One region of the Streptomyces sp. NPDC051664 genome, then DNA from elsewhere that is predicted to be linked to it. Evidence: riboswitches for the same ligand, from Rfam matches in the RefSeq annotation. Region 1 holds a riboswitch; each other region holds the start of a gene.
What was found. Region 1 has a riboswitch for S-adenosylmethionine ahead of ACIA8E_RS09805 (aminotransferase class V-fold PLP-dependent enzyme). Riboswitches for the same ligand answer to the same signal wherever they lie in the genome.
Positions count from the first base shown of each region.

Region 2: another riboswitch for S-adenosylmethionine. It lies ahead of thrC (threonine synthase); the one in region 1 lies ahead of ACIA8E_RS09805 (aminotransferase class V-fold PLP-dependent enzyme).
Region 3: another riboswitch for S-adenosylmethionine. It lies ahead of ACIA8E_RS27160 (putative leader peptide); the one in region 1 lies ahead of ACIA8E_RS09805 (aminotransferase class V-fold PLP-dependent enzyme).

Region 1 is NZ_JBITCU010000004.1:168,311-175,102, forward strand. It holds gene ACIA8E_RS09795 (cytochrome bc complex cytochrome b subunit) at 1-1,033, shown strand, start outside; gene trpD (anthranilate phosphoribosyltransferase) at 1,158-2,222, shown strand; SAM riboswitch class IV at 2,308-2,425, shown strand; gene ACIA8E_RS09805 (aminotransferase class V-fold PLP-dependent enzyme) at 2,602-3,978, shown strand; gene ACIA8E_RS09810 (Lrp/AsnC family transcriptional regulator) at 4,067-4,348, opposite strand; gene ACIA8E_RS09815 (rhomboid family intramembrane serine protease) at 4,345-5,094, opposite strand; gene ACIA8E_RS09820 (hypothetical protein) at 5,265-5,507, shown strand; gene ACIA8E_RS09825 (NYN domain-containing protein) at 5,544-6,792, shown strand, end outside.
Region 2 is NZ_JBITCU010000016.1:24,786-31,577, forward strand. It holds gene otsB (trehalose-phosphatase) at 1-428, shown strand, start outside; gene ACIA8E_RS26400 (trehalose-6-phosphate synthase) at 447-1,841, opposite strand; gene ACIA8E_RS26405 (glucosyl-3-phosphoglycerate synthase) at 1,896-2,846, opposite strand; SAM riboswitch class I at 2,999-3,125, shown strand; gene thrC (threonine synthase) at 3,143-4,444, shown strand; gene ACIA8E_RS26415 (MoaD/ThiS family protein) at 4,503-4,781, shown strand; gene ACIA8E_RS26420 (cold-shock protein) at 5,236-5,442, shown strand; gene groL (chaperonin GroEL) at 5,795-6,792, shown strand, end outside.
Region 3 is NZ_JBITCU010000017.1:12,721-19,512, forward strand. It holds gene ACIA8E_RS27145 (LLM class flavin-dependent oxidoreductase) at 11-1,120, opposite strand; gene ACIA8E_RS27150 (NtaA/DmoA family FMN-dependent monooxygenase) at 1,117-2,511, opposite strand; gene ACIA8E_RS27155 (LLM class flavin-dependent oxidoreductase) at 2,530-3,747, opposite strand; gene ACIA8E_RS27160 (putative leader peptide) at 3,822-3,938, opposite strand; SAM riboswitch class IV at 3,978-4,090, opposite strand; gene ACIA8E_RS27165 (TlpA family protein disulfide reductase) at 4,561-4,995, opposite strand; gene ACIA8E_RS27170 (DUF4395 domain-containing protein) at 5,211-5,621, shown strand; gene ACIA8E_RS27175 (hypothetical protein) at 5,722-5,967, shown strand; gene ACIA8E_RS27180 (hypothetical protein) at 6,087-6,224, opposite strand; gene ACIA8E_RS27185 (hypothetical protein) at 6,447-6,792, opposite strand, start outside.

The DNA.
Region 1 (6,792 bases):
CGGCGGAGAGTTCCCCGGCGGCGACTTCGTCGCCCGGTTCTACTCGATCCACATCCTGCTGCTGCCGGGCATCATGCTCGGCCTCGTGGTCGGCCACCTGATCCTGGTCTTCTTCCACAAGCACACGCAGTTCGCGGGTCCCGGCCGCACCAACAAGAACGTGGTCGGTATGCCGTTGCTGCCGATCTACATGGCGAAGGCCGGAGGCTTCTTCTTCCTGGTCTTCGGTGTCATCGCGGTCATCGCGGCGATCGCCTCGATCAACCCGATCTGGGCCATCGGTCCGTACCGCCCGGACCAGGTGTCCACCGGCGCCCAGCCCGACTGGTACATGGGCTTCGCCGAGGGTCTGATCCGAGTGATGCCTGGCTGGGAGATCAACCTGTGGGGTCACACGCTCGTCCTGGGCGTGTTCATCCCGCTGATGGCCTTCGGCCTGGTGCTGGCCGTGATCGCGGTCTACCCGTTCGTCGAGTCCTGGGTCACCGGGGACAAGCGCGAGCACCACATCCTGGACCGCCCGCGCAACGCCCCGACCCGGACGGCCTTCGGCGTCGCCTGGATCGCGGAGTACATCATCGTCTTCATCGGCGGTGGTAACGACCTCTGGGCCACGCACTTCGATCTCTCGCTGAACTCCATCTCGTGGTTCGTCCGGATCTTCATCTTCGTGGGCCCGGTCCTGGCGTTCCTCGTCACGAAGCGGATCTGCCTCGGCCTTCAGCGTCGCGACAGGGAGAAGGTGCTGCACGGACGCGAGTCCGGCATCATCAAGCGCCTGCCGCACGGTGAGTTCGTCGAGATCCACGAGCCGCTCAACCCCGCGCAGCTGCACACGCTCACCGCGCACGAGCAGTACAAGCCGGTCGAGATCGGCCCGACGGTCGACGAGAACGGTGTCGAGCGCAAGGTGCCCGCGATGCAGAGGCTGCGGGCCAAGCTCAGCAAGGGTTACTTCGGCGAGCACAACCAGATCGAAAAGCCCACTGCCGAGGAGTACAAGGAGATCACCAGCGGCCACGGCCACCACTGATCGCCTCGACTGATCGCCACAGCGGGAGCCCCGTCCATTCGATGGACGGGGCTCTTTGCTGTCCCGGGCGCTCGATAGGGTGGGGTCCATACCCTTTTCGGCTGTGGACCCCCAGGAGCGGACCATGAACGTTGTGACCCCGGTCGGCGGCGACAGCGTGGCGGCTCGTTCCTGGCCCGGCGTGCTGAACGCTCTGCTGCGCGGCCAGGACCTGACCGCCGACGACACCGCGTGGGCGATGGACAACATCATGAGCGGCGAGGCGACCGACGTGCAGATCGCCGGTTTCGCCGTCGCCCTGCGCGCCAAGGGCGAGACCGTCGACGAGGTCACCGGACTCGTCCGCGCCATGTACGAGCACGCCACCACGATCCAGGTGCCGGGCCGCACGGTCGACATCGTCGGAACCGGCGGCGACCTCGCCAAGACGGTCAACATCTCCACGATGTCCGCGATCGTCGTCGCGGGCACCGGAGCCAAGGTCGTCAAGCACGGCAACCGCGCCTCCTCCTCGGCCAGTGGCGCCTCCGACGTCCTGGAGAAGCTCGGCGTCAATCTGGAGCTGGCCCCGCAGCGCGTCGTCGAGGTGGCGGAGGAGGCAGGTATCACCTTCTGCTTCGCGGTGAAGTTCCACCCCGCCCTGCGGTACGCGGCGCGGGCCCGTAAGGAGCTCGGCGCGCAGACCACGTTCAACATCCTCGGTCCGCTCACCAACCCGGCCCAGGTGCGCGCCCAGGCCATCGGTGTCGCCGATCTGAAGATGGCCCCCATCGTCGCGGGCGTGCTCGCGGCGCGCGGCAACTCGGCGCTGGTCTTCCGCGGCGACGACGGTCTGGACGAGCTGACGACCACGGCGACCTCCCGGATCTGGGTGGTCCGGGACGGCGAGGTACGCGACGAGGCCTTCGACCCGCGCGACGTCGGCCTCCAGCTGGTTCCCGTCGAGGCGTTGCGCGGCGCCGACGCCTCGTACAACGCCGATGTGGCCCGCCGGCTGCTGGCCGGTGAGACCGGTCCGGTACGCGAAGCGGTGCTGCTCAACTCGGCGGCGGCGCTGGTGGCGCTGGACCCGGGCGAGGGCACGTTGAACGAGCAACTGGCCGCCGGGATCGCCAAGGCCGCCGAGTCCATCGACTCGGGTGCGGCCCGGGCGGCGCTGGATCGCTGGGTGACGGTCAGCAACGCCTGACCGAACGGGAAATGCGGACCGGGGCGCAGTCCAGATCTTGGACTGCGCCTTGCACGTCGACGCACGTATGGCAAGATGCTGGTCAGGTCATGAGTGACAGCGACTACGGCCCCGGCCCGCTGTCCGGCAACCCTCCGTCCGTGGCGGGGTGCCCCGGGTGAAGACCAGGCCGTAGGCAGCGAGGTCTGCGGCAAGCGCGGACCCCTCGACATCTGTGAATGTCACATCCCTGGGGTCCTGGTCCTCAAGGAGCCTCTTGTGAGCAAGCGAATGCGATAGGGCCCCGTCCGGCCCCTCTCCGCACCCCCTTTTTCTTCCTCCTGCGCTGCCGCGTACCCGCCGGCGCAGTGAATTCGCCTGCCTCTTACGGGAGTTCGCCATGTCTGTTGTCACCGCTGCCACCGACCGGTCCATTTGTTCCCCGCTGCCTGTTCTGGGAAAGGATGTGACCGTTCCGCTCGTTACCGGCGGAGAAGTCACTTATGCCGCCCTGGACTACGCGGCCAGTGCCCCGGCCCTGCAGCGGGTGTGGGACGACGTCGCCGCCTACGCCCCGTACTACGGCAGCGTCCACCGCGGCGCCGGCTACCTCTCGCAGCTCTCCACGGACCTCTTCGAGAACAGCCGCAAGGCGGTTGCGGAGTTCCTCGGCTGCCGCGCCGGGGACCAGGTGATCTTCACCCGGTCGACGACGGATTCGCTGAACCTGCTGGCCGCGGCGGTGCCCGCCGACTGTCAGGTCTTCGTGTACGAGACCGAGCACCATGCCTCGCTGCTGCCCTGGCGCGACGCCCGTGTCACCTACCTCAACGCTCCCCGCACCCCGGCCCAGGCCGTCGAGACGCTGGAGCGGGCGCTCGCCGGCCGTGACCCCCACGGCCCCGCGCTGGTCTGCGTCACCGGCGCCTCGAACGTCACCGGTGAGCTGTGGCCGGTGAAGGAGCTGGCCGCCGCCGCCCACGCCCACGGCGCCCGGATCGTGCTGGATGCCGCACAGCTCGCGCCGCACCACCCGGTCGACATCGACGAGCTCGACGTCGACTGGGTCGCCTTCTCCGGACACAAGCTGTACGCGCCGTTCGGCTCCGGTGTCCTCGCGGGCCGCGCCGACTGGCTGCAGGACGCCGAGCCGTACCTGGCCGGTGGCGGCGCCTCCCGGAAGGTCGCCCGGCGCACCGACGGCGGTGTGGACGTGGAGTGGCACTCCACCGCCGCCCGGCACGAGGCCGGTTCGCCCAACGTCATCGGCGTCTACTCCATCGCCTCCGCCTGCAAGGCGCTCACCGAGGCCGGCTTCGACCGCCTCGTCGCCCGCGAGCAGCAGCTCGTCACCCGGGTCCGCGAAGGCCTCGCCGAGGTCCCCCAGGTCAAGGTGCTGTCGCTGTTCGGTGACGACGCCCCGCGGGTCGGCGTCATCTCCTTCGTGGTGGAGGGCTGGAACAGCTCGCACTTTGCCGCGGCGCTCTCCGCCGAGTACGGCATCGGGGTACGCGACGGACTGTTCTGCGCCCACCCGCTGGTGCGCACCCTGCTCGGCAGCGACCCGCAGGACCCGGGCGAGTGCGGCGCGCCGGAGGCCGAGCCGGGCGAGCGTTCGCTGAACGCGATCCGGGTCAGCTTCGGCGCCGGTACGCCGGACGAGCACATCGAGCGCTTCGTCCGCGCGGTCAAGGTGCTGGTGAGCGAAGGGGCCCAGTGGAAGTACCGCACCGAGGACGGCCGCTGCGTCCCGGACCGGGGCACGGCTCAGGTCTGACCGGCCGGGAACCGAGGCCGTAATACTTCGGCCGGGGACGGGCAGCTGCCCGTCCCCGGCCGAAGTATTACGCCGTGATGTGGCGTACCTATGCGTCGAGACCGATGGCGAAGGCCGCTTCCAGGTCGTGCTGCGAGTACGTACGGAACGCGACATGCGTGTCGGTGCCCTCGACACCCGGGATCTTGCTGATCCGGCCGGGGATGACATCCGCCAGATCGTCGTGCTTGGCCACCCGGACCATGGCGATCAGGTCGTACGTACCGGTGACCGAGAAGACCTCGCTGACGCTGTCCAGCGCCGCGATGGACTCGGCGATCTCGGGAATCCGGTCCACGCTGGTTTTGATGAGCACGATCGCGGTGATCACGGCTGGCTTTCTCCCTCGGTGGCCGTGGCTGGAGTCTTCACTCTAGCCCCACGGCGGTAGCGCCCCCAGGCGTAGAGGAAGCCGGTGGCGAAGCCGACCACATGGGCGAGATAGGCCACCCCCGGTCCGCTGCCCGCACCCTGCGCGGCCATCCACTGCAGGACGAACCAGAAGATCAGCACGATCCAGGCGGGAAAGCGCAGTGGCAGGAAGAGCAGGAACGGGAAGAGGCTGGTGACCCGGGCCCGGGGGAACAGGTACAGGAACGCCCCGAGCACCGCGGAGATCGCCCCCGAGGCGCCGACGAGGGTCTGGTCGGAGTCGGCGTGCGCCGCCGCGTACGCCAGCAGGGCGAGATAGCCGCAGCCGAGATAGAAGAAGGCGAACTCCGCACGGCCCATCCGCTCCTCGGCCATCGCCCCGAAGACGTACAGGAAGAGCATGTTGCCGAGCAGATGCAGCCAGCTGCCGTGCACGAAGAGTGCGGTCAGCGGGGTGAGCAGGGCATGTGCGGAGCCGCCCCACAGCTCGGTGGGGATCACCCCCCAGCGCTCGAAGTACCCGGCCTGGGCGGCGAGCAGGGTGTCGGCGGTGCCGTACGTGGGGTTGAACCCGGAGAGCGGGCTGATCAGGAAGACGGCACAGCACAGGCCGATGAGGGCATACGTCACCGGGGCGCCGCCCGCGGTGGCGGCGCGCAGGAGTCTGCCGGTCAGTCCACCCGTCACAGCCCGCCGTTCGATCATGAACAGAGCATGACGCAAGGTGATGGAACGGGACAGACCGCCTCGCCGTGCCGATGGGTATGCACAAGGCCGTAGGGTTACAGCAGGACATCCGCAGTTCGACGGCGCACCGCGAGATCCTTGGCAGGCAGCAGCACGACGCTCGACGCTCGACGAAAGAGGACGCAACGATGACGACGGTTCCACAGCCGACCGACGGGACCCGCTGGCGCTGCACGCTCTGCGGGAATCTCACGCGCTTCGACGTGACGCGTTCGTCCAAGGTTGTCGAATACGTGCATCTCGACCTCGCAGGAGAGGCGACCGTCGAAGAGCGCGAGGTGGTCAGTGAGACCATCGAGTCGGTCCGGTGTCGTTGGTGCAACGCGGTGGACCAGATCGAACTAGTCGACAGGCCGGGTGCCGACTCCTGACGGGGCCGTGCGGACAGACATTTGGGGTGACGGATCGTGGAGCAGCCCGCAAGCGGCGCCGAGCCGGCAGGTGGAGCCGGCGACGCCGTCGAGGCGCTCGACCGCCCGCTGCCCGAAGGCGTACGGCGGCGGGTCGTCGCGCTGGTCTCGGACGCGTTCGGTGGCCTCACGGTCACCGAACTCCCGGCCCAGCTGAGGCAGTACGCCCGCTTCACCCCGACCCGGCGCGCCAAGTTCGCCGGGAACGCGATGGCGGCCGCCCTGGAGAGCGACACGCTGTTCCGTCAGCGCATCGGAGAACGGCTCCGGGAGTCCCAGCCCGAGCTGACCGCGGCTGTGGGGGCAGGATCGCCGCCCGCTGCCGCCGACCCTGTCGATGTGGCCGCCGCAGCCTATGTGCTGCGCCCGGTCGGCTGGGTGAAGCTGGTTGCCGCAGCCGGCGAGGAGGTCCAGCGGGCCGACGCGGAACGGGCCGACGAGGAGAGCCGGCGCGAACTGGAACGGCTGCGCGAGGAACTCGCCCAGGCCCGGACCCAGACCAAGAGCGAGACCGAACGGCTCCGCGGTGAGCTGGACGCGGCCCGCAAGGAAGCCGACGCGCTGGGGCGCAAACTGCGCTCCGCCCTGAATGAGGTCAAGCGTGGTGAGGCCGCGGTCCGCCGGGGCAAGGCCGAGACCGAGACCGTACGGACCGAAGCGGCCGCCCGGATCTCCGCGGCCGAGAGCGAGACCCGGCGGCTGCGGGCCCGGCTCGGAGAGGCGGAGGCGTCCGTCGAGGCGAGCCGCAGGGCAGCCAGGGAGGGCCGCACGGTCGAGGACATGCGGCTGCGGCTGCTGCTCGACACGGTGCTCGACGCGGCCCGCGGGCTGCGCCGCGAACTTGCCCTGCCGCCCTCCTCGATCCGTCCCGCGGACAGCGTCGACGCTGTCGAGCCGGGCGCGATGTCGCCCAAGGACATTGCCGCCAGGGCGCTTTCGGACACCGATCCGGCCCTGCTCGACCAGCTGCTCGCACTGCCGCAGGCCCATCTGATCGTGGACGGCTACAACGTCACCAAGACCGGCTATCCGCAACTGCCGCTGGAGAAGCAGCGACTGCGCCTGCTGGGCGGTCTCGCGGTGCTCGCGGCGCAGTCCGGCGCCGAGATGACCTGCGTCTTCGACGGGGCCGAACTGGCCGCTCCGGTCCTGCTCGCGCCGCCGCGCGGGGTGCGGGTGCTCTTCAGCAAGCCGGGTGTCACCGCCGACGAGCTCATCCGTCAACTGGCCCGCGCCGAACCGCCGG
Region 2 (6,792 bases), on a different contig from region 1:
GCACATGGATCGAGGAGAAGGGTCAGGCGCTCGCCGTCCACACGCGCCGCGCCGCCGACCCGCAGGCCGCCTTCGACGCGCTGCGTGGCCCGCTGGGTGAGCTCGCGGCCCGGCACGGACTGATCGTCGAGCCGGGGCGCCTCGTCCTGGAACTGCGTCCGCCCGGCATGGACAAGGGCGTGGCGCTCGCGAAGTACGTACGGGAGACGGACGCCGAGTCCGTCCTGTACGCCGGGGACGACCTGGGCGACCTCGCCGCGTACGCCGCGGTGGAGAAGCTCCGCACGGAGGGCCCCGAGGGCATCCCGGGGCTGCTGGTGTGCAGCGGAAGCGCCGAAGTGCCGGAACTGGCCGAGCGGGCGGACCTGTTGCTGTCGGGTCCGGCGGCCGTGGTCGACTTCCTCGCGGCCCTCGCCCGGCGCCTCTGAACGATCGCCGCCGGACGGTCAGTCCCGCCGCAGCGCCTCCAACTGTTCCAGGAACCACCGCTGCGGCGGCAACGCGGTCGCCGCCGCAGCCAGCCGCTTCGATCGCTCCGCCCGCTCCCCGTCCGGCATCGTCAGCGCCTCGTGCAGCGCGACGGCCGTCGCCGACACGTCGTACGGGTTCACCACGATCGCGTCCGCGCCCAGCTCCTCGTACGCCCCCGCCTCCCGCGACAGCACCAGCGCGCAGCCCTGGTCGGAGACCACCGGAACCTCCTTCGCGACCAGGTTCATGCCGTCGCGGATCGGGTTGACGAGCGCCACGTCCGCCAGCCGGTACGCCCCCAGCGAGCGCGCGAAGTCGTCGTTCACATGCAGCAGGACCGGGGTCCAATCGGGCGTTCCGTACGCCTCGTTGATGTCGTCCGCCAGCCGCTGCACCTCGGCCGTGTACTCCCGGTACACCGCCAGGTCCTGCCGCGACGGGTACGCGAACGCCACATGCACCACCCGCTCGCGCCACTGCGGGCGGGTGTTCAGCAGCTCCCGGTACGCCAGCAGCCCGCGGACGATGTTCTTGGACAGTTCCGTACGGTCGACCCGCACGATCGTCTTCCGGCCGGGGCCGCCCACCTGCTCCCGCAGGATCGCCATCCGCTCGTCCACGTCCGCCTCGTGCGCGCGGCGGCGCAGGAAGTCCGCGTCCGCGCCCAGACCGTGCACGCCGATCCTCGTCCGGCCGGTGCCGCCCAGGACCTCCGTGCAGCAGGCGGTGAACGCGTCCGCCCACCGCCGGGTCAGGAAGCCCGCCCGGTCCGCGCCGAGCATGCCGCGCAGCAGCTGCTCCGCGATGTCGTCGGGCAGCAGGCGGAAGTAGTCGACCGGGGCCCACGGGGTGTGCGAGAAGTGGCCGATCCGCAGGTCGGGGCGGAGGTCGCGGAGCATGCCGGGGACCAGGGCCAGGTGGTAGTCCTGCACCAGCACCGCCGCGCCCTCGCCCGCCTCCTCGGCGAGCGCCTGCGCGAAGGCCAGGTTGTATGCCTCGAACGATGCCCACTGCCGGCGGAACTCCGCGTCGAAGACCGGCTCCAGCGGCGTCTGGTACAGCATGTGGTGGACGAACCAGAGCACCGAGTTCGCGATGCCGTTGTACGCGTCGGCGTGCACATCGGCGTCGATGTCGAGCATCCGTACGCCCGGCTCGGCGATCCCGCGCCGGACCGCCTCCCTGTCCCCGTCGCCGAGCGCCGCGCAGACCCACAGCTTGTCCTCGACGGCGCTCAGCCCGGAGACGAGTCCGCCGCCGCCCCGTTTGGCGCTGATCGAACCGTCCTCGCTCAGTGCGTACGAGACCGGGCCGCGGTTGGACGCGACGAGTACCTGGGCAGCAGACGTGATCACGTGCTCGGAGACCATGTTGCGGAATCTAGCCCGATCGCGAACCGCCCAAACGTGCGAAGTCAGACCACCTCAGGCGGCGCGGCGCGAAACGTACTCCCTGATCTCCTGCATCGGCGGCCGCTCCTCGGTGTCCACGGCGTGCGTGCGCGGTACGAAGCCGGTCTCGCCGCGTTCGAACTGGGTGAGGGATGGTCGTACCAAGTGGCCGCGCGAGAGGCGCAGTTGCGCCGTCCGGTAGATCGCCGCCGCCATCCGGCCCAGTGCCTGCCCGTCCTGATGGCGGTGCTTCCTGACCCCCACATCGACCTGTGCCAGCGCGTCCAGCCCCACGGTGTGCAGCGCATCCACGAGCAGGCCCAGTTCCACTCCGTAACCGACCGGGAACGGCAGCCGCTCCAGCAGCGAGCGCCGCACCGCGTACTCGCCGCCCAGCGGCTGGACGAAGCCGGCCAGCTGCGGCCAGTGCAGATTGAGCAGCGGGCGGGCCACCAGTTCCGTGACGCGACCCCCCTGGCCTGCTGTGTCTCCGAGCGGGCGGTCGTACATCGCCTTCACGAACTGCACCTCGGGATCGGTGAGCAGCGGGCCGATGATGCCGGAGACGAAGTCCGCGGAGAAGTCCTTCAGGTCGGCGTCTATGAAGCAGACGATGTCACCTTCGGTGACCAGGAGTGATCGCCAGAGAACCTCGCCCTTGCCGGGCACGGCGGGTATCCGCGGGAGTATGTCGTCACGGTGCACCACCCGGGCGCCCGCCTTCCGGGCGACCTCTGAGGTGGCGTCCGTCGACCCGGAGTCGATCACCAGCAGCTCGTCGACCAGCTGGACCTTCTCCATCAGCTCGACCCGAATCGTCTCGACGATCGCGCCGACCGTCGCCTCCTCGTTGAGGGCGGGCAGCACGACGCTCACACTTCCGCGCTGCGGATCCCTGGCCCTGGCGGCGACGAGCCGGTCCAGCGGGCGGTCGGCGGCCGACCAGGAGCGCCTGGTCAGCCAGCGTTCGACCTCTTCCAGCACGACCGATACTCCCTGTATGTGATCCATCTCGCGGTTCGGACGGCTATCTCAACCGTCCGATGCTTCGGTTACAGTCTTGAACAACGCGGATGACCCTCGCATGCCGGGGTCCTCCGCCGATAAATGCCTGGATCGATGATCCAGTGCCACAGCGCTCATCCAGAGGGACTGAGGGAACGGCCCGTTGAAGTCCCGGCAACCCTCCTGCCGACCGCGAGGTCAGGTGGGGAAGGTGCCAATTCCGTCTCGTGGCGAAATGCGTCGCGAGGAAGATGAGGAGAAAGGGCCTCGCCATCATGGCTACGCAGACCGTTGCAGTGAGCACCAATTCTTCCGCCGACGCTGTCGACCTCGGTCCCGCCGCGGCACTTTCCTGCCGCGAGTGCGGAGAGCGTTTCGAGCTCGGTCCCATTTTCGCCTGCGCGACCTGTTTCGGGCCGCTCGAAGTGGCGTACGACCTGCCGAGCGGCTCCCCGGACGAGCTGAAGAAGCGCATCGAGGCCGGCCCGAACAACATCTGGCGTTACGCGCCGCTGCTGCCGGTCCCCGCCGATGTCGCGGACAAGCCCAACATCAACCCCGGCTTCACCAAGCTGGTCAAGGCCGACAACCTCGCCCGCGAACTGGGCGTCACCGGCGGCCTGTACGTCAAGGACGACTCCGGCAATCCGACGCACTCCTTCAAGGACCGCGTCGTCGCGATCGCCGTCGAGGCCGCCCGCGCCTTCGGTTTCACCACTCTCTCCTGCTCCTCCACCGGCAACCTCGCCGGCGCCGTGGGCGCGGCCGCGGCCCGGGCCGGCCTGCGGTCCTGCGTGTTCATCCCGCACGACCTGGAGCAGGGCAAGGTCGTCATGGCCGCGGTGTACGGCGGTGAACTGGTCGGCATCGAGGGCAATTACGACGACGTCAACCGCTTCTGCTCGGAGCTCATCGGTGACCCGCTCGGCGAGGGCTGGGGCTTCGTCAACGTCAACCTGCGCCCGTACTACGGCGAGGGCTCCAAGACGCTCGCGTACGAGATCTGCGAGCAGCTCGGCTGGCGGCTGCCGGACCAGCTCGTCATCCCGATCGCGTCCGGCTCGCAGCTCACGAAGATCGACAAGGGTCTGCAGGAGCTGATCAAGCTCGGTCTCGTCGAGGACAAGCCGTACAAGATCTTCGGCGCCCAGGCCGAGGGCTGCTCCCCGGTCTCCACCGCCTTCAAGGCCGGTCACGACGTCGTACGCCCCCAGAAGCCGAACACGATCGCCAAGTCGCTGGCGATCGGCAACCCGGCCGACGGCCCCTATGTCCTGGACATCGCCCGCCGGACCGGCGGCGCCGTCGAGGACGTCGACGACGAGCAGGTCGTCGACGCGATCAAGCTGCTGGCACGCACCGAGGGCATCTTCGCGGAGACGGCCGGCGGGGTGACGGTCGGTGTGACGAAGAAGCTGATCGAGGCCGGCCTGCTGGACCCGACGCTCACCACCGTCGTCCTCAACACCGGTGACGGTCTGAAGACGCTGGACGCGGTCGCCCCGACCACCGGTCCGACGGCGACCATCCGGCCCAGCCTCGACGCGTTCCGCGCCGCCGGCCTGGCCCGCAGCTGACCCGACCACCGGGACGTCCATCCGTGACGTCCACCCGAGACGCAAGGAAGGCACCCACATGAGCGTCAAGGTCCGTATCCCCACCATCCTGCGCACCTACACGGGCGGTCAGGCCGAGGTCCCGGCCGAGGGCGCGACCCTCTCCCAGGTGATCGAGTCGCTGGAGCAGAACCACCCGGGTATCGCCGCGCGCGTCCTGGACGATCAGGGCAAGCTGCGGCGGTTCGTGAACGTGTACGTCAACGACGACGACGTGCGCTTCGAGGGTGGCCTGGAGGCGGCCACCCCGGACGGCGCCGGCATCTCGATCATCCCGGCCGTCGCGGGCGGCTGCTGACCCTCCGTCGCCCCGGCGCGGACTCTCCGTGGCCCCCGCGGCCGACTTCACAGCGTCACCGGAATTGCCCCCTCTGCGAGGTAAGCGGAGGGGGCAATTCTGCATGGTTAAGCGCGGTACAGTTGGGAAGTCCCCTCCGCTGCCCGTGCCGACCGCATATGAGAATGCGCCCGCCCGCGACAAGATGCAGCCAAAGTGTTCGAACTCCTTGTGTCATAAGTGGCCTTTGCCCGGCCCGAGTTGCCCTGGAATCGCATAAATTCCGCATATTCGGGCGTTCGGTGCTGCCCAGAATTCTCGTCCGATTGACCTGTTGCAGAGGGCAGTTGGGCAGATACATTCGGCCGCGGTCGACGCGTTCCGGCGCACGCACCCTCTCCTGTCGGAGGGTGAGTTCTGACCCGGGCCCGCGAAGTGCGGTCCTGTGCAAGGGCCAGTAATAGGGGAGTTAGGCATGGCTCAGGGCACCGTCAAGTGGTTCAACGCGGAGAAGGGGTACGGCTTCATCGCGGTCGACGGTGGTGCGGATGTTTTCGTCCACTACAGCGCGATCCAGATGGACGGGTACCGCACCCTCGAAGAGGGTCAGCGAGTTGAATTCGAGATCTCGCAGGGCCAGAAGGGGCCGCAGGCGGACATGGTCAAGCTCGCCGTCGGCTGAGCTCGGCGCGGTCGGCCAACGACACCACTCACGCATGTAGGGCCCGTACCCCCAGGGGGACGGGCCCTTCACGCGTCGTGCCGGCCGTCACCCCGCGTGGCATCCCCACGACATCCCACGCGGCGTCGCCCGGTCGGCGCCTTGTCCACAACCGCCGGGGGCGCTTGCACTCGTGGGGGTCGAGTGCTAATCATTGGCGTTAGCACTCTCCAGGTGAGAGTGACAGAACTTGGACCGGGCCGGTGAGGCCCGCAGGCCCGGTGGGGCAAGGAACCACCGGGCAGGCAGGCCGTCCGTCGCGGGCGCCACTCGGTCCGGAGAAATCCACCCCTGTCCGGGAGGACCACTTCACATGGCCAAGATCATCGCGTTCGACGAGGAGGCACGGCGCGGTCTCGAGCGCGGGATGAACCAGCTCGCCGACGCCGTCAAGGTCACCCTTGGCCCCAAGGGCCGCAACGTCGTCCTCGAGAAGAAGTGGGGCGCGCCCACGATCACCAACGATGGTGTTTCCATCGCCAAGGAGATCGAGCTCGAGGACCCGTACGAGAAGATCGGCGCAGAGCTGGTCAAGGAAGTCGCCAAGAAGACGGACGACGTCGCCGGCGACGGTACGACCACCGCCACCGTTCTCGCCCAGGCGCTCGTCCGTGAGGGCCTTCGCAACGTAGCCGCGGGTGCAAACCCGATGGCCCTCAAGCGGGGCATCGAGAAGGCCGTCGAGGCCGTCTCCGCCGCTCTGCTGGAGCAGGCCAAGGACGTGGAGACCAAGGAGCAGATCGCTTCGACGGCCTCCATCTCCGCCGCCGACACCCAGATCGGCGAGCTCATCGCCGAGGCGATGGACAAGGTCGGCAAGGAAGGCGTCATCACCGTCGAGGAGTCCCAGACCTTCGGTCTGGAGCTCGAGCTCACCGAGGGTATGCGCTTCGACAAGGGCTACATCTCGGCGTACTTCGCCACCGACATGGAGCGCATGGAGTCGTCCCTGGACGACCCGTACATCCTGATCGTCAACTCCAAGGTCAGCAACGTGAAGGACCTCCTTCCGCTGCTGGAGAAGGTCATGCAGTCCGGCAAGGCACTGCTGATCATCGCCGAGGACGTCGAGGGCGAGGCTCTGTCGACCCTGGTCGTCAACAAGATCCGTGGCACCTTCAAGTCCGTTGCCGTCAAGGCCCCGGGCTTCGGTGACCGCCGCAAGGCCATGCTCGGCGACATCGCCATCCTCACCGGTGGCACGGTCATCTCCGAGGAGGTCGGTCTCAAGCTCGAGAACGCCGGCCTGGACCTGCTGGGCCGCGCCCGCAAGGTCGTCATCACCAAGGACGAGACCACGATCGTCGACGG
Region 3 (6,792 bases), on a different contig from region 1:
GGGGTGCTCCTCAGCGGGCGGTGTCGAGGGACACGGGCTCTGGCGCCGGCGGGGACTCGGCGAGGACCGGGCCCCAGGCGAACGACGGATCGGGGATGTCACGTCGCAGCACGGGGGCCACGTCGGACTGGAAGAGCTCGAGGGAGTCTCGGTGCTGGGCGTCGGTGAGACCGCCCGCGTCCGCGTGCAGGTGCAGGTGCAGGACGGTGTGCCCGAACTGTTCGTGGTAGCGGTGCACCTTCTCGATCACCTGCTGGGGGCTGCCGATCAGCGCCGAACTGCGTTCGACGAAGTCCTCCAAGGTCGGGAACACCGGTTCGACGCCCAGCCGTTTCTGGAACGCGAGATAGCCCTCGAACACCGGCCGGTAGGCGGCGATGGCCTCCTGCGAGGTCCGGGTCGTGCAGAAGCCGGCCGTCCCCGCGCCGACCACGGCCTGGGCGGGGTCGTGGCCGTAGTGTTCCCACCGCTGACGGTAGTAGCGGATCAGTTCGGCGTACGGCTCGATCGGATTGGTGACATTCGCTGAGAAGAGCGGGTCGCCGTAGCGTGCGGCGAGGTCCACCGACTCCCGGCTCGTGGCGCTGCCGTGCCACACTCGGATGGGCTGCTGGAACGGCCTCGGCCACACCTCGGCCTCGGCCAGCTCGGGGCGGAAGCGCGGTGAGGCGGTCACTTTGTCCTGGCGCCAGATCTGGCGGAACAGCTCATAGCTCTCGGCGTTGCGGTCCCACTGGTCCTCGGGCGTGACGTGGAACAGCTCGCGCTGGGCAGCTCCGTTGCCTTTGCCGATGATGAGTTCGAGGCGGCCCCCGGACAGATGGTCCAGCGTGGCGTAGTCCTCGTAGGCGCGCACAGGGTCGAGCAGGCTGAGGGTGGTGACGGCGGTGAACAGCCGGATGCGGGAGGTGAGCGCGGCGATGTGGCTGAGCACGACCGGCGGTGAGGAGGAGATGAACGGCCGCTCGTGCCGCTCGCCGACGCCGAAGCCGTCGAACCCGAGCTCCTCCGCCAGCACCGCGTTGTCGATCACCTCGCGGAAGCGTTCGTTGGTCGGCTTCCTGACGCCGGTCACCGGGTCCGGGGCGTGGATGATGAGAGTGATGGCCAGGAACTTCATGACGCCACCCGCTCAACCGGCGAGTCGGCATCGGGATGGGCCAGGCCGAGGTGGTCGCGCAGGGTCCTGCCCTCGTACTCCGTGCGGAACACGCCGCGCTCCTGCAACAGCGGGACAACGGTGTCGGCGAAGGCGTCCAGCCCGCTGGGGGTGATGTGCGGGACGAGGATGAAGCCGTCGCTGGCGTCGGCCTGGACGAAGGAGTCAATGGTCTCGGCGACGGTGGCCGGGGAGCCGACGAAGGCCTGGCGGTTGCCGGTCTCGATGACCAGGTCGCGGATCGACCACTTGTTCGCGGCCGCGAGCTCCCGCCACTCCCGGGCTGTGGCCAGCGGGTCGCGGTACATCCGTACCTGCGCGCGGCCGCGGGCGATGGTGTGCTCGCCGAGGTCCGGGTCGATGTCGGGAAGTGGCCCCTCCGGGTCGTACCCGGACAGGTCGCGGTTCCAGACGAACTCCAGGTGCTTGATCGCGGTGGCGCCGCTGACCTGCTGGCGGCGCACCTCGCGGGCCATCTCCTGCGCATCGGCGTCCGTGTCACCGAGGACGAAGGTCGCGGCGGGCAGGATCAGCAGTTGGTCGTGGGTCCGGCCGTGGCGGGCGAGGCGGCCCTTGACGTCCGTGTAGAACGCCTGACCTTCCTTGAGAGCGCTGTACCGGCTGAAGATCGCGTCGGCGCTGGAGGCCGCGAACTCGCGGCCTTCGTCGGAGTCGCCGGCCTGGAAGATCACCGGACGGCCCTGCGGGCTACGCGGGACGTTGAACTGCCCTTCGATGTCGAAGTGTTGTCCCTTGTGCATGAAAGCTCCGGCCCGCGCGTCCCGGAGGAAGGAGCCGGCCTGCTGGTCGGCGACGATCTCGTCACCATGCCACGAGTCGAACAGTTCGTTCGCGGTGGCCAGGAACTCCTTGGCCCGGGAGTACCGCTCCTCCTGCGGGAGGAAGCCGCCACGGCGGAAGTTCTCGCCGGTGAAGGCGTCCCACGAGGTGACGACGTTCCACGCTGCGCGCCCGCCCGAGAGGTGATCGAGGCTGGCGAACTGGCGGGCCACTTCGTAGGGCTCATTGAAGGTGGAGTTGATGGTGCCGGTCAGACCGACGTGTTCGGTGACAGCGGCGAGGGCGGACAGCACGGTGAAGGTGTCGGGGCGCCCCACCACGTCCAAGTCATAGATCTCCCCTCCCTGTTCGCGCAGCCGCAGCCCTTCGGCGAGGAACAGGAAGTCGAACTTGGCGCGTTCGGCGGTGCGCGCGAAGTGCGTGAACGAGCTGAACTCGATGTGGCTGCCGGCCTCGGGGGCGCTCCACACGGTGGTGTTGTTGACGCCGGGGAAGTGGGCCGCGAGATGTATCTGCTTGAGTGGCTTGCCGGATCCCTTGCTGGTGCTCATGGTCGTGGTCCCTCCGGCTCAGACGGTGGCGTAGCGGTTGACGGGGCGGGTGAGCCCGAGCAGCCCGCGCAGGGTGTCGGCCTCATAGGCGCGCCGGAAGGCGTCGCGGCGCTGCAGTTCGGGCACCAGACCGCGGGTGATCGCCTCGAGGTCGTGGCCGATCACGGCGGGGCGCAGCCGGAAGCCGGCCAGTCCGGCCCGCTGCCACTCCAGGAGCAGGTCCGCCAGCTGCGCGGGCGTGCCGGTGAACACCTTCGCGTCACTGGTGTAGGCGTAACCCGCGAGGCCGTCCAGGCGGTCTCGGCGGGCCGTCGCCGCTGCAGGGTCGTCGTCGAGGAACACCACCAGGTCGCCGAAGATGTGCAGGGGGTCCTCCGCGCGCCCCGCCGCAGCCTGTTCGCCGCGGATCTCGTCGACGATTGCGCGGGCCTCGTCGGTGTCGTGCGGGGTGACGTACCCGATGTCGGCTGAACGAGCTACCAGTTGGAAGGGCACACTCTGGTGCGCCAGAGCGCTGACGACCGGCTGTCCCTGTGGTGGCCGGGGTGTGATCGAGGGGCCCTTGACGCTGAAGTGTCTGCCCTCGAAGTCGATGTAGTGCAGCTTGTCGCGGTCGATGAAGCGGCCTGTGGCGGCGTCCCGGATATCGGCGTCGTCCTCCCAGCTGTCCCACAGGCGGCGCACCACATCGACGTAGTCGCCGGCCTCCTCGAAGAGTTCGGCGGTCAGCTCCCGTACGGCCGGGCCGTCCAGATCCTCGATGCGGAAACGCGGAAACGCACGGCGGCCGAAGTGGGCCGCCTCGTTCTGCCGCGCCGACACCTGGATCCGCAGGCCGGCACGACCGGTGCTCACATAGTCGAGGGTGGCGATCGCCTTGGAGATGTGGAACGGCTCGGTGTGGGTGGCGACCACGGTCGGTATGAGCCCTATGTGCCGGGTCAGCGGGGCCACGCGGGCGGCGATGAGCACCGCGTCCAGCCGCCCACGCACCTGGTCGGTACGACTGTCGGGCTCCGTGAAGCGCGAGGACTGGAGCCCGAGTGCGTCCTCGATCGTCACGAAGTCCAGCAGGCCGTGTTCGGCCTCCGTGATGATGTCGGACCAGTACGTGGCAGTGAGCAGGTCCCTGGGTCGGGCCACCGGCTCGCGCCAGGCGGCCGGGTGCCAGCCCGCGCCGTCGAGGGCCACGGCGAGGTGAAGCGATGAAGACAGCGAAGAAGGAGATGAGGACACGAAAGGGGTGCCTTCCTGATCGACCGTATGTGATCGCCGACTCTCGTCCGGAGGTTCGGCGGCGGGAGAGCAGGTCAGGAACAACAGAGCGCGCCGGCCACACGCTGCAGGTCGATGTGGGGCCGGGAGTACAGGTGGACGCTGCGCCGCGGGACAAGAACCCTGACAGGCGGGCAGGACACGGGTGGCATGACCGTCACCTCCGCCCTTCCGGCTCGGCGGGCCCGAGGGCCTCGCGCTTGCGAAACCCGGACAGGCCCCGCCTGGTCGTCACCTGGAGCACCCCGCCGCGCAGGAGGGTTGCCGGTCAGCAAGCCAGGGCTTGACGCTGACACTCATAACCTGCCCGGAACGCTACGCGGGGCGGCAGCGCCGCGCAACGTCCGGAGATCATAGTCATGCCCATATCGCCACGACGCACAACAACACAGCTGCGCCATCTGTTCCGTCCGGCCGTCCCGGCTACGCGCCAACAGGTAGTTGGTGCGGCGGCCAGGTAGTTGGTGCGGCGGCGCAGAGCGAATCCGATCGACTCGTAGAACCAGACAGCACAGGTGTGGGAGGCGGCCGTACGAACGGCCGCCTCGCAACGAACGCGGACGCAGGTCTTGGTCCACGGCGAACGCGCGGCTGGCGTAAGTATCTGGTCGACCACACCGAGTGGTTCACCAGCAACACCAGCCTGGGCCTCCCTGTCCGGTTGCACCTCTGGGCAGCCGATTCGGCGAACGCCCCCAGGGGTGGTCCGTTCCGGAAATGGTCGTCCGGCCGGCAGCCTGCATCGGAGAACGGACTCAGCAGCGAGCTGCTTGATCACGATCGGGCGGTGGAGGCCCCGGTTGCCTTACCGATGGCCGCGATCACGTCCGCACGCCTGGGCTGCCCGGACGCACTGACGACAACCCGGCCGCTCGCGTCGAGAACAAACACGGTCGGCGTGCGCAGAATCTTCAGCCGCCTCACCAGCTCAAGCCGGTCCTCCGCGTCGATTTCCACATGCGCCGCTCCCGGCACCGTCCCGGCGACCTCGGCCAGCATCCGCCGCGTCGCCCGGCATGGCTGGCAGAAGGCAGTGGAGAACTGAAGCAGCGTCACCCGCTCCCCCAGCTCGGCCCCGATCTCCGCCGACGACAAGCGCACCGCACCATCCATGGGCCGCAACCGGAGCCTGCCGCTGCGCGCCGCCTGCACCACCGCGAAGATGCTCGCCAGAACGAGCACCGCGACACACACCACCAACCCGGTCATACAACCAGTCTGCACCACCGCCCACTCCCCCATCCCAACTGACCATCGACCGCTCGGTGCCGCACCGCTACGATGACGGCCATGGACTCCGCTCCCCGGCCGCTGGGGCTGACCACTCGTCGCGTGGTCGACCTCTGCCGGGTCACAGCGTGCCGCTGTCGCTGACACCCGCGCCTGCCCGATTGCCCTCCTCCCCTCGTCCCGGAGTCCTTCTCATGCAGATAGACCCGCGCGGCACCCGCTTTGCCGCCGCGCTCACCACACTTGTCCTCTGCGCGGTACTGATCACTGGCAGCGGCGTCCTGCTGGCCGTGCAGACCGCGATCTTCGCGCTCGGCGCGTTCGGCGGCCTGCAGTACTCCCCGTACGGCTGGCTGTTCCGAGTCGCGATTCGGCCCGGACTCGCCCCGCCGCGCGAACTGGAGGATGCCCGTCCGCCCCGCTTCGCCCAGGGCGTGGGCTTCGGCTTCGGCCTGGTCGGCACCGTCGGCTACCTCGCCGGAGCTGAGTGGCTCGGCCTGGCCGCCACCGCGCTCGCCCTTGCTGCGGCCTTTCTCAACGCGGCCTTCGGCTACTGCCTCGGCTGCGAGATGTACCTGTCCATTCGCCGTTTCCGAAGCACCTGAGCACCGCAGTCCGGCCCACACAGCCGGTTAGCCGAGGTCATCGGCGCGGTCTCCCGTTACTGCCGATCAAGCGGGCCGCGCACCGTGGACTCACCTCGACATGACGCACGAGCGATCCCCCGCCTCGGCCTGCCACTCGGCTCCGCCGATCCGGGGGATCTGTCCGGGCACCCGGTGCGGGCGTGGGTTACTTCTCCCAGCCGACCGTCTCCGGGAGCGAGCCTACGTCGACATCGACGCCGGCGAACACGTCGTCGGCAACCCCGAGTTCGTCGCCGCCGACGAGGACGCCCAGCGCCGCTCCATCACCGTGCTGACCAACCACAACGCGCCGCTCCGCACCTGAAGCACGCCCGCACGACCGACGGGGGCGGGCCGCGGTCTACTGCTGGTGTCGCAGTTTCGCCCAGCGGTGGGGAACGCGTTACGAAGACCGCGGCAAAACCATCTGGGCCGAGGAACCCCTCACGGAAGCGGCCTGATCAGGCGGGCCGAGGGCGGCGAACCCGCCCCGGCCGTGTCCCGCCATTCGCTGGAGCCGCCGCTCATGAGGATCTCCTCGCCGGTGATGAAGAGGGCGAGAGCGCACGTACCAAGCCCCACCCAGACCCCTATGAGGCGGCCGCCGCGGCGCTCGGCTTGCGACCGCAGGCATGCCTGGTTCGTGGGTAGATGACGGCGCTGCACCTCGATCAACCGGCAGGACGTGCGACGACCGCGCGGCCCCAGGCGGTTCCTGGCCACCCAGGCGACCGAACAGTTCACGACGGGCGGTGCAGGTGGTCTGGCATGCGACGCCGGCCGCGCCGACAGCGGGACACGCGTTCAGCAGGACCGGTCGATGTCGAGGACGCCCACCTCGTTGCCGAGGACAAACAGCACGTATGTGTACGCGCCCTCGTCGTCCTCGTCGGTTGGGTCCGCCGGCGGCCACCCGGTGGGCAGGTACCCGTTCGCCGCGACGAGCGCGCCGCCCAGCCGACCGTCGATGACGTCGACCAGGTCGTCGACAAGATGAGTCACGACGTGGTCGGCCGGGATCTCGGGCATCTCATGGATGCCGCTCCACGAGCCGTCCCAGATGTCGACGAGGGAGAGCCGGGCGTCCATGTGGAGCGACGTCCGCAGTTCGGTGAACGTGATCGGGCGAAACGTCGGTTCTTCGTCGGCG